3 regions of the Lentzea sp. CA-135723 genome follow, and region 3 is predicted to be linked to each of the others. Evidence: riboswitches for the same ligand, from Rfam matches in the RefSeq annotation. Region 3 holds a riboswitch; each other region holds the start of a gene.
The links. Region 3 has a riboswitch for S-adenosylmethionine ahead of ACQEU1_RS22975 (methionine ABC transporter ATP-binding protein). Riboswitches for the same ligand answer to the same signal wherever they lie in the genome.

Region 1 (3,264 bases), 1.1 Mb from region 3:
GGGCCGCACGTGGTCGAAGGCCTGGACCGGTTCCCGCGCACGGGGTGGCTCAAGACGGACGCCATCTCCCTGTGAAGCGGGGAGATGGCGTCCGGGAGGAGGTGAGGCGCCGGGCTAGCCCAGGGCGTTGATGACGGCTTCCGCCGACGGCGGGACCGTCGCGCGCGGGCCGATCGTGTCGCCGAGGGCGTCGAGGGTCTTGAGGCCGTCGCCGGTGATGAGCAGCACGGTCTCGGCGTCGGGGTCGAGCTGGCCCGTCTCGATCAGCTTCTTCGCCGTCGCGACGGTCACGCCGCCGGCGGTCTCGGCGAAGATGCCCTCGGTGCGGGCGAGCAGCTTGATGCCCTCGACGACCTCTTCGTCGGTGACGTCCTCGATGGCGCCGTTGGTGCGGCGCACCGCGTCGAGCACGTACGGGCCGTCGGCCGGGGCGCCGATCGCCAGCGAGCGGGCGATGGTGTCCGGGCGGACCGGGCGGATGACGTCGTGGCCCGCCTTGAAGGCGGCGGAGATCGGGGAGCAGCCGGTGGCCTGCGCGCCGAACACCTTGTACGGCGAGGCTTCCACCAGGTCGAGCTGGCCGAGCTCGCGGAACGCCTTGTCGACCTTGGTGAGCTGCGAGCCGGACGCGATCGGCACGACGATCTGGTCGGGCAGGCGCCAGCCGAGCTGTTCGGCGACCTCGTAGCCGAGCGTCTTCGAGCCTTCCGCGTAGTACGGGCGGACGTTGACGTTCACGAACGCCCAGTCCTCGTTCTCCGCGGCGAGCTCCTGGGCGAGGCGGTTCACGTCGTCGTAGTTGCCGTCGACGGCGATCAGGGCGCCCTCGTACACCGCGCTCATGAGGATCTTGGCGCGTTCGAGGTTGGAGGGGACGAGGACCACGGACTTCCAGCCGGCCCGGGCGGCGGCCGCGGCGACGGCGTTCGCCAGGTTGCCGGTGGACGGGCAGGCCAGCACCTTGAAGCCGAGTTCGCGGGCCGCGGCGAGCGCGACGCCGACGACGCGGTCCTTGAAGGAGTGGGTGGGGTTGCCGGTGTCGTCCTTCACCCAGATCTTGCGGACGCCCAGGGCCTTGGCGAGGTTGTGCGCCTCGACCAGGCGGGTGCCGCCGGGATCGGTGTTCGGGTGCTGCTCCACAGTGGACGGAACGGGGAGGAGGCCGCGGTAGCGCCAGATGGACCTGGGGCCGGCCTCGATGTCCTCGCGCCGGATCTTCCCGAAGTCGTAGGCCACTTCCAGCGGCCCGAAACACTCGAGACAGGCGTACTCAGGAGCGAGAGGGGTTTCGTTTCCACACTCACGGCACAGCAGCGCGCGGGCCGGGCCGAGGTCGAACTGGGTGCTCGTGGGCACAGTGACAGCAGTCATCGCGAGGTATCTCCTCATCTTTCCCGCGAAATCGAACGGGTCGGAATTGGCACCGTGATCGTCTGCGCTCAGATGCGTCCACAGGTATGTGCACACAGCGCTGACGCCGGTTGCCGGGGCTTCTTCGGGCCGTTCCCTCTGCCCCTCTGGATGAGCGGTGTTCAGTTGTGGCCACCAAGCTACGGCACCAGTCCGTTGCTGAGCCACAAACGTCCACGATCCGGGACGTGGGAGGATGCGGAGCGTGAGCGCACCGGAGTCTCTGCAACTCATCGTCGGCGAAGAGGAGTTGCTGGTCGAACGGGCTGTTCGGGCGGCTTTGGACGCTGCCCGCGAGGTCGACTCGACCGCCGATCTGACCCGCGTCCAGGTGACTGATCTCACGGCTCCCGAGCTGGCCGAACTGGTGAGTCCGTCGCTGTTCGCGGAGGGGCGGGTGATCGTCCTGCTGAACGGGCAGGACATCAGCAAGGAGATCGCCGACATGGTGCTCTCCTACGTCAAGGCGCCCGCGGACGGCATCACGCTCGTCGTCGTGCACACCGGCGGTGGTCGCAGCAAGGCCGCCAAGGACCTGCCGGGACAGCTGAAGAAGGCCGGTGCCGCGGTCATCGAGTGCGCCAAGGTCACCAAGCCGGCCGAGCGCGAGGCGTTCGTGCGCAACGAGGTGCGGCGGGCGGGCGGCAAGATCGACCCGGAGGCCGTCGCCACGCTCATCGACGCCGTGGGCACGAACCTGCGCGAGCTCGCCGCGGCCGCGTCGCAGCTCGTGTCCGACACCGACGGCAAGGTGACGGTCGAGGAGATCCGCCGCTACCACCAGGGCAAGGCCGAGGTGACGGGGTTCGCCGTCGCGGAGAAGGCCGTCACGGGGGACCGGGCGGGCGCGATGGAGGCGTTGCGCTGGGCGATGCAGCTCGGTGTGCCGCACGTGCTGGTCGCGGACGCGCTGGCGGACGCGGTGCGCACGGTCGCGCGCGTGTCCGCGGTGGGCCGGGCCGATCCGTTCAGCCTCGCCGGCCCGCTCGGCATGCCGCCGTGGAAGATCAAGAAGGCGCAGGCGCAGGCCCGCGGCTGGGACCAGACGGGTCTCGCCGACGCGATGCAGGTGGTCGCGGGACTCAACGCCGACGTGAAGGGCGTGGCGGCCGACGCCGACTACGCGCTGGAGCGTGCCGTGCTCCGGATCGTGGCCGCCCACAGCCGCCGCTGACACTCACTTCTCGCGCGGGATGCCGATCAGGTACTGGGCGCCGGTGAAGCCGCGTTCGACGCCGATCGTCCAGTCGAACGTGCCGGTGCCGGTCAGGCCGTCGACCATCCGCCGCAGTTCCGCGCGCCCGTACATGCGCAGGAACGACACGACGCTGTCCCAGAACATCATGGACGGCAGCACCGGCACGACGTAGGTGAGCGCCAGCCGGAGCAGGTAGCGCGGCAGCGGGTTGCGCTGGAACGGCGCCGCGAGCAACACGGTCAGCGTCAGGAAGAACGGAAAGACCAGCACGTAGAGCCACGACCGTTTGGTGTCCACGACGACGATGGGCTGCCGGGTGTCGACGGCGTTCTGCAGCATGCGCGTGGCCAACGGCGGCGGGAAGTGGTGGAAGGCGCCGTAGATCGTCCGCGTGCCCTCGATGCGGCAGTCCGTGGCGTCGACGGACGACGAGACGTGGTCGACGGTGCAGCACGAGTCGGGCAGGCGACGCCGGTTCACCGAGGCCACGCGTTCGAAGGCGGGCACGTTCGGCACGAGGTCCGTCAGCGTGACCTGGGTGTGGACGCCCTCAGCGTGCAGCCGCCGCTGGATCAACGGCACCGGGCCGCCGGAACCGGCGCAGAGGTCGACGATCCGGTGGTCCGCGCCCGACCGCAGGGCCAGCGCCAACGGCC
Region 2 (3,264 bases), 2.5 Mb from region 3:
GGCCGTGGTGCCGAGGCCGATCGACGCCCGCACGGCGCGTTCCTCGTGCGAGCCGACCTGCTTGACCAGGCGGCCCACGATCACGTGCGCGCAGAACGCTCCGTCCCGCACGCCGATGCCGTACTCGGCGGACAGCGCGGCGGCGAGGAAGCCCGCGTCGAAGCCGGAGACCGTGAAGCTCACGACCCCGACCTTGTCCGCGTCGCCGAGGATCTTCAGCTCGCGGAAGCCGGGGATCGTGCGCAGGCCCTCGCGCAGGCGGGCGAGCAGCTCCTGCTCGTGCGCGACGGTCTGCTCCCAGTGCCGCGACAGGATCTCGCAGGCCGCGGCCAGGGCGTGCACGCCGACGACGTTCGGGCTGCCGGCCTCGTGCCGCTCGGGCACCGCGGACCAGGCCACGCCGAGGCGGTCGCCGTGGTCGGTCACCTTGGACGTGGCGCCGCCGCCGACCAGGTACGGCTGGGCCTGCTGGAGCCAGTCCGCGCGGCCGACCAGCACACCGGCGCCGAACGGGGCGTAGATCTTGTGGCCGGAGAACGCGATGTAGTCGACGTCCAGCTCACGCACGTCGATCGGGCGGTGCGGGGCGAGCTGGGCCGCGTCGAGCGCGATGCGCGCGCCGTGGCGGCGGGCGACCTTCGCGAGCTCGGCGACCGGCCACAGCTCCCCCGTGACGTTGGACGCCCCGGTGACGATCACGAGCCTCGGGCCGACCGGGGCGGCGGCAAGAGCCCGGTCCAGCGCGACAACTGCGGCGCCGGACGAAGACGGTGCAGGAACGCGCTGGACGTGCGGACCCCTCCAGGGGAGCAGCGCGGCGTGGTGCTCGCTGTCGAACAGGACGACGGCGGTGTTGCGGGGAACGCTGCGCGCCAACAGGTTCAGCGAGTCCGTGGTGTTGCGGGTGAACACGACGGCGTCGGACGAACGCGCCCCGACGAACCGGCGGATGCGGTCGCGGGCCTGCTCGTACACGCGGGTCGAGACCTGCGAGGCGAACCCGGCGCCGCGGTGCACGCTGGCGTACCAGGGCAGCAGCTCGTCGACGGCGTCGCGCACCTCCTGCAGACAGGGCGCCGAAGCCGCGTGGTCGAGGTTGGCGTAGGTGACGCGCTCTCCGGTGACCAGCGGAACGCGCAGGTCAGCGCCGACGACAGCCGGAACCGCAGTGGTGGTGCTGGGGGTGATCGCGAGCGTCATCGAGCTGCCTCCGAGGCCAGGGGCCTTCGTGTGGAGGCCCGCGCTTGACCGGCGCCCTGCGCGCCGGACCAGGTCCTCACCAAGGGCACCCCACCGCGGTTGGAGGGTTGCCGGCCAGCAAGCTTGGGCTTGACGCTGGCTCTCATGACCTGCCGACGACGTTAGCGGAGGGTGACCGCCGCGTCGACACCCCGATCACATCGTGAGAAGCCTCGGAGACCGACTAGTCGCCGGTCTCGCCCTTCCACCTGGCGTAGCGGCCGGCCCGGTCGACGGCACGTATGCGCCGCTCAGCGGCGTCGCGCGTCTCCTCGGTGGTGACGATGAGCAACTGGTCGTCGGTCTGCAGCCTGGTCGTCGGCTGTGGCGTGAAACTCTTCCCCGAGCGCACCACGAGGCTGACCGTGGCGCCGCTCGGCAGCCGCAGCTCGGACATGTAGACGCCGTGCAGCTTCGAGCCGCGCTGGATGTGCACCTGGAGCAGCTCCGCGCCGAGCTCGTCGAGCGGGGACGAGTCGACCTGGACCTCCAGCGCCTCCCCCGCCTTCACCAGGCCGAGCCGTCGCGCGAGGAACGGCAGCGTCGTGCCCTGCACGATCGTCAGCACGATGACCAGCAGGAACACCACGTCGACCAGTTGCCGCGCGCCTTCCACGCCCTGGATCAACGGGATCAGCGCGAACACGATCGGCACGGCACCTCTGAGCCCCGACCAGGAGAGGAACGCCTGTTCCCGCCACGGCACCTTGAACGGCAACGAGGCCAGCACCACCGACAGCGGCCGCGCCACGAACGTCAGCACCACGCCCGCGACCAGCGCGGGGAACAGCACGTCGAGCAGCCGTTGCGGGGAGGCGTAGAGGCCGAGGAGCACGAAGAGGCCGATCTGGGCGAGCCAGCCGAGGCCTTCGGCGAACGAGAGGGTGTCGGCGCGGTGCGGCAGGCGGGCGTTGCCGAGGACCAGCGCGGCGACGTACGTGGCGAGGAAGCCGGAGGCGTGCACGAGGTCGCCCGCCGTGTAGGCCAGCACGCACACCGCCACCGTGGCGAGCGGGTACAGACCGGTGGACGGCAGCGCCGCGCGTCTCAGCCCCGCGCCGCCGAGGAACCCGAGTGCGACGCCGATCACCGCGCCCGCGCCCAGTTCGTAGAGCACCAGCAGCGGAGCGGTCCAGGAGATCTGGTCCGACGAGGCCAGCAGCACGACGGCGATGTAGACGGGCGCGTCGTTGAGACCGGACTCCAGCTCGAGCGCGCCAGTCAGCCGTGCCCCAACGCCTAACGAGCGCAGCACGCTGAAGACGGCGGCCGCGTCCGTGGACGACAGCACAGCGCCCCACAGCAACGCCATCCGCCAGTCGAGGCCCAGCAGGAAGTGCAGCGCCGTCCCGGTCACCGCGACGCTGACCGCGACGGCCACTGTGGACAGTGCGACGCCGAGCCACAGCGACGACCTGACGGCGTTCCACCGGGTCGTGATGCCGCCCTCGGTCAGGATCAGCACGAGGGCCGCGATGCCGAGCGACTGGGTGAGGTCGGCGTCGTCGAACTTGATGCCCGCGACGGACTCGCCGAGCAGCACGCCGATGCCGAGGTAGAGCAGGAGCGAGGGCAGCCCGAGCCGCGTCGACACGCGCACCGCGATCACCGAGATCAGCAGCACGGCGGCGCCGATGCCCAGAACGACCGTGACGTCACCCACCTGGACCATTCTGGTTGATCACCCTCGATTCCGACGAACCGGACGCGTTAACAACTCCCACCGTTCGCCCCTAGCGAGTCCATGCGCGGCGGAGCATGTTGATCAGTGGCTCAATCCCTACCCTGCACGGAGTTGAACCATGAGGATCCTGATCGCGCTGGCGGCCGCCTTGATGGTGACCGGAACCACGGCGGCGCAGGCGGCGGCGCCCGCGGCACTGGCGGCGCCCAACATCAACGTCGCGAACGTACAAGCTCACCTGAACCAGTTCCAGTCCATCGCCAACTCCAACGGCGGCAACCGCGCACACGGACGACCGGGGTACCTGGCCTCGATCAACTGGGTGAAGAGCAAGCTCGACG
Region 3 (3,264 bases):
CGGGCGAAGGCAAGGCGGGGTAGGACGGGCCGGAAGAAGGCAAGCGGGGCGGAGCGCGGGCCCGGCGAGGCAGTACGGGCGAAACGGGTTCGGGAAGCGAAGCTGGTGCGCGGGGCAAGGCGGAGCGCGCGGCGAGACCGAGCCAGGCGGGCGAGCGGGCAGGCTGGCGCAGGGGTCCCCTCGGGTTTGGAGTCCCCGCGACCCAACGTACTCAGCGGGTCTGACAGTCCGGCTGAGCGAGCGGCGAGGCAAGACGGCATCGGACAGGACGTGTCTCAGACAAGACGGCGTCGGGCGAGCCCGGTCTCAGGCGAGACGGGGCAAGGCGAGACGGGGTAAGGCGAGACGGGTCGAGGATGGCTATAGGGCTTGGCGAAGCCGGAGGCGAGCCCGACCGAGCGCAAGCTTCGCGATGGCGCAGCCGAGCTCGGCCAAGACCCAAGGCAATGCCGAAGGCGAGGCGTCCTTTCCTCGACGCGCCGTGCAAGCGGTATCGGTGACGTAGCCGCCCAACTCAGCCACGCACGCGAAGAGATTAGGGCTTGACTTTGGGTGCGAGGTGCTACCACTAGTGGCTCGGCCGGGCCTCTTTTCAGCCCGGCCTTTTCCGGTCCGACAAGCGCCTCGCAAGGGCCCCGAAGTCAAGCCCCAATCTCTATCGACGCGCCAGCGGCGATGACTCGACCACGCCCGTCGAGGTCTTTGCGCCCAACGCAACCACCGCCCCGAGGCGACGCAACGCGACCTGCGAGAATGCCCGGGTGAGCCTGCTGGGACCTGCCGAAGTCCGCCGCCTAGCCGCGGAACTGGACATCCGCCCGACCAAAAAACTGGGCCAGAACTTCGTGCACGACCCCAACACGGTCCGCAAGATCGTCGCAGCCGCCGACCTCGCCCAGGACGACGTCGTCCTGGAGGTGGGTCCGGGCCTGGGCTCCCTGACCCTCGCCCTGCTTCCCAGCGCGGCACAGGTCATCGCGGTGGAGATCGACCCGCCCCTGGCCGAGAGGCTCCCGCAGACCGTCCAGGAACTGGACCCGGAGAACGCCGCCAAACTCCACGTGGTCCTGAAGGACGCGCTGAAAGTCACCCAAGAAGACCTGCCGGCGCAACCCACCGCGATCGTCGCCAACCTGCCGTACAACGTCGCGGTCCCCGTCGTGCTGCACCTCCTGGCCGAACTCCCCAGCCTCCAAAAGGGTCTCGTCATGGTCCAGGCCGAGGTGGCCGACCGGATGGCCGCGAAGCCGGGCAACAAGATCTACGGCGTCCCCAGTGTGAAGCTCGCCTGGTACGCCGACGCCAGGAAGGCCGGCAGCATCGGCAAGAACGTCTTCTGGCCCGCCCCCAACGTCGACTCGGGCCTGGTTTCTTTCCGCAGGCACGAAAATCTACTATCCACAGTGGACCGGAAGAAGCTCTTCCAGATCGTCGACGCGGCCTTCGCTCAGCGCCGCAAGACGCTGCGATCGGCCCTGAAGGCGTGGTCGCCGAACGTCGACGAGATCCTCGCCAAGGCCGGTGTCGACCCGCAGCAGCGGGGCGAGCAGCTGTCGGTGATCGACTTCATCCGGATCGCCGAGGTCTAAGCCGGGGATCCTTCGGCCAACAGTGTGATCTGTCGAACGAATCGGATTCTGGCTTGCGCAACCGAACGTCCGTCCGGTTGACTGCTACTTGCCATCCGGAGCGACTGAGAGACCTGGCTCTACGACGTCGCAGCAACCACCCGCTGGATGCGGGCAGGTGCTAACGCCAGGACCGATGGAGGAGCACCATGGGTACCGTGCGAATGCTGACGCGCCGTCGAGTTGTCGACCAGTGCCGTCGCACCGCTTCTGCATGTCGTCGCCACCTCGTCTAAGGCGCCTTCTCAAAGTCCTTTGACGCGCACTCCCCAGCGAGTGGCGCACCCCTGAGCAGCACACCTCGACCGCGCACGTCCACATCGGACGGTGTGCCGTCGCGCGCAGCCGTGGAGCAGAAGTGATCACTGTCGAAAACCTCACCAAGTCCTTCCAGGGCGTCTCCGCCCTCAACGGCGTGACCCTCGACGTCGAGGCCGGCACCGTGCTCGGTGTCGTCGGCCCGAGCGGCGCCGGCAAGTCGACGCTCGCCCGGTGCGTCGCGCTGCTGGAGCGTCCCGACTCCGGGGCGATCCGCGTCGACGGCACCGACATCACCAGCCTCGACGGCAGTGCTCTCCGCGCCGCGCGCAGGCAGATCGGCGTTGTGCCGCAAGGGGATTCGCTCCTGCGCCAGCGGACGGCGGCCGGCAACATCGCGCTGCCGCTGGAGTCCGCGGGCGTGCCCGGACCGCAGCGGCGGACGCGCGTCGGCGAGCTGCTGGACCTCGTCGGGCTCACCGACAAGGCCGCCGCGTACCCCGACCAGCTGTCCGGCGGGCAGCGTCAGCGCATCGCCGTGGCGCGTGCCCTCGCCGCCAACCCCAGCGTTCTCCTCGCGGACGAGCCCACCAGCGCGCTCGACCCCGAGACGACCGGCTCCGTGCTGACCGTGCTCGACCGTGCGCGCGCTGAGCTCGGTGTGACCGTGCTCGTCGTCACGCACGACATGGGCGTGGTCCGGAAGATCTGCGACGACGTGGCCGTGCTGGAGCAGGGCAAGGTCGTCGAACACGGCAAGGTGCTCGACCTGGTCAACAACCCGGGCAGCCGCACGAGCAGCTCGCTGCTGCCCGCCGTGGACCTCAACCCGATCAACGAGAACGCCTACGACCGCGTCGCGGACGTCGTGCTCGTCGGGTTCGCCGCGGTCGGCGCGCTGCTGCCCGAGGCCGCGCACCGGTTCGGGGTCGAGCTCAACATCGTGGGCGGTGGCCTGACGCGCCTCGGCGAGACGCCGGTCGCGCGCTTCCGGCTCGGCCTGAACGGTGAGCGGTCCGACTCCGCGCTGGAGTGGATCGGCGAGGCCGGCGGCGCTGTGCAGAGGTCCCTGAAGGGGCCGCAGGGAGTAGCTGCGTGAGGTCTGCAACACCCTGGTCCGACGTGATCGCTTATCTCGTCGAGGCCACCGGAGAAACGCTGTACATGGTCGGCGTCTCCACGGTCATCGCAACACTGCTCGGCGTTCCCGTTGGTGTCTGGCTGCAGCTCACCGCCAAGGGTGGGCTGCGGCCGAACGCCGCGGTGCACAGGATCCTCAGCTTCGTCACCGACCTGGGCCGCTCGATGCCGTTCATCGTGCTGCTCGTGGCGCTCACGTCGGTCACCCGGCTCATCGTGGGCGGCTCCATCGGCAGCA

Region 1: another riboswitch for S-adenosylmethionine. It lies ahead of thrC (threonine synthase); the one in region 3 lies ahead of ACQEU1_RS22975 (methionine ABC transporter ATP-binding protein).
Region 2: another riboswitch for S-adenosylmethionine. It lies ahead of ACQEU1_RS35655 (aminotransferase class V-fold PLP-dependent enzyme); the one in region 3 lies ahead of ACQEU1_RS22975 (methionine ABC transporter ATP-binding protein).

Annotation. Positions count from the first base shown of each region.
Region 1 is NZ_JBNJMK010000001.1:3,997,965-4,001,228, reverse strand. Features, by position in the region: gene ACQEU1_RS17775 (DNA internalization-related competence protein ComEC/Rec2) at 1-131, shown strand, start outside; gene thrC (threonine synthase) at 115-1,371, opposite strand; SAM riboswitch class I at 1,383-1,528, opposite strand; gene holA (DNA polymerase III subunit delta) at 1,607-2,584, shown strand; gene ACQEU1_RS17760 (hypothetical protein) at 2,588-3,264, opposite strand, start outside.
Region 2 is NZ_JBNJMK010000001.1:7,595,067-7,598,330, reverse strand. Features, by position in the region: gene ACQEU1_RS35655 (aminotransferase class V-fold PLP-dependent enzyme) at 1-1,200, opposite strand, end outside; SAM riboswitch class IV at 1,236-1,350, opposite strand; gene ACQEU1_RS35650 (potassium/proton antiporter) at 1,424-2,911, opposite strand; gene ACQEU1_RS35645 (M28 family metallopeptidase) at 3,042-3,264, shown strand, end outside.
Region 3 is NZ_JBNJMK010000001.1:5,063,664-5,066,927, reverse strand. Features, by position in the region: gene rsmA (16S rRNA (adenine(1518)-N(6)/adenine(1519)-N(6))-dimethyltransferase RsmA) at 768-1,589, shown strand; SAM riboswitch class I at 1,678-1,771, shown strand; gene ACQEU1_RS22975 (methionine ABC transporter ATP-binding protein) at 1,987-2,985, shown strand; gene ACQEU1_RS22970 (methionine ABC transporter permease) at 3,009-3,264, shown strand, end outside.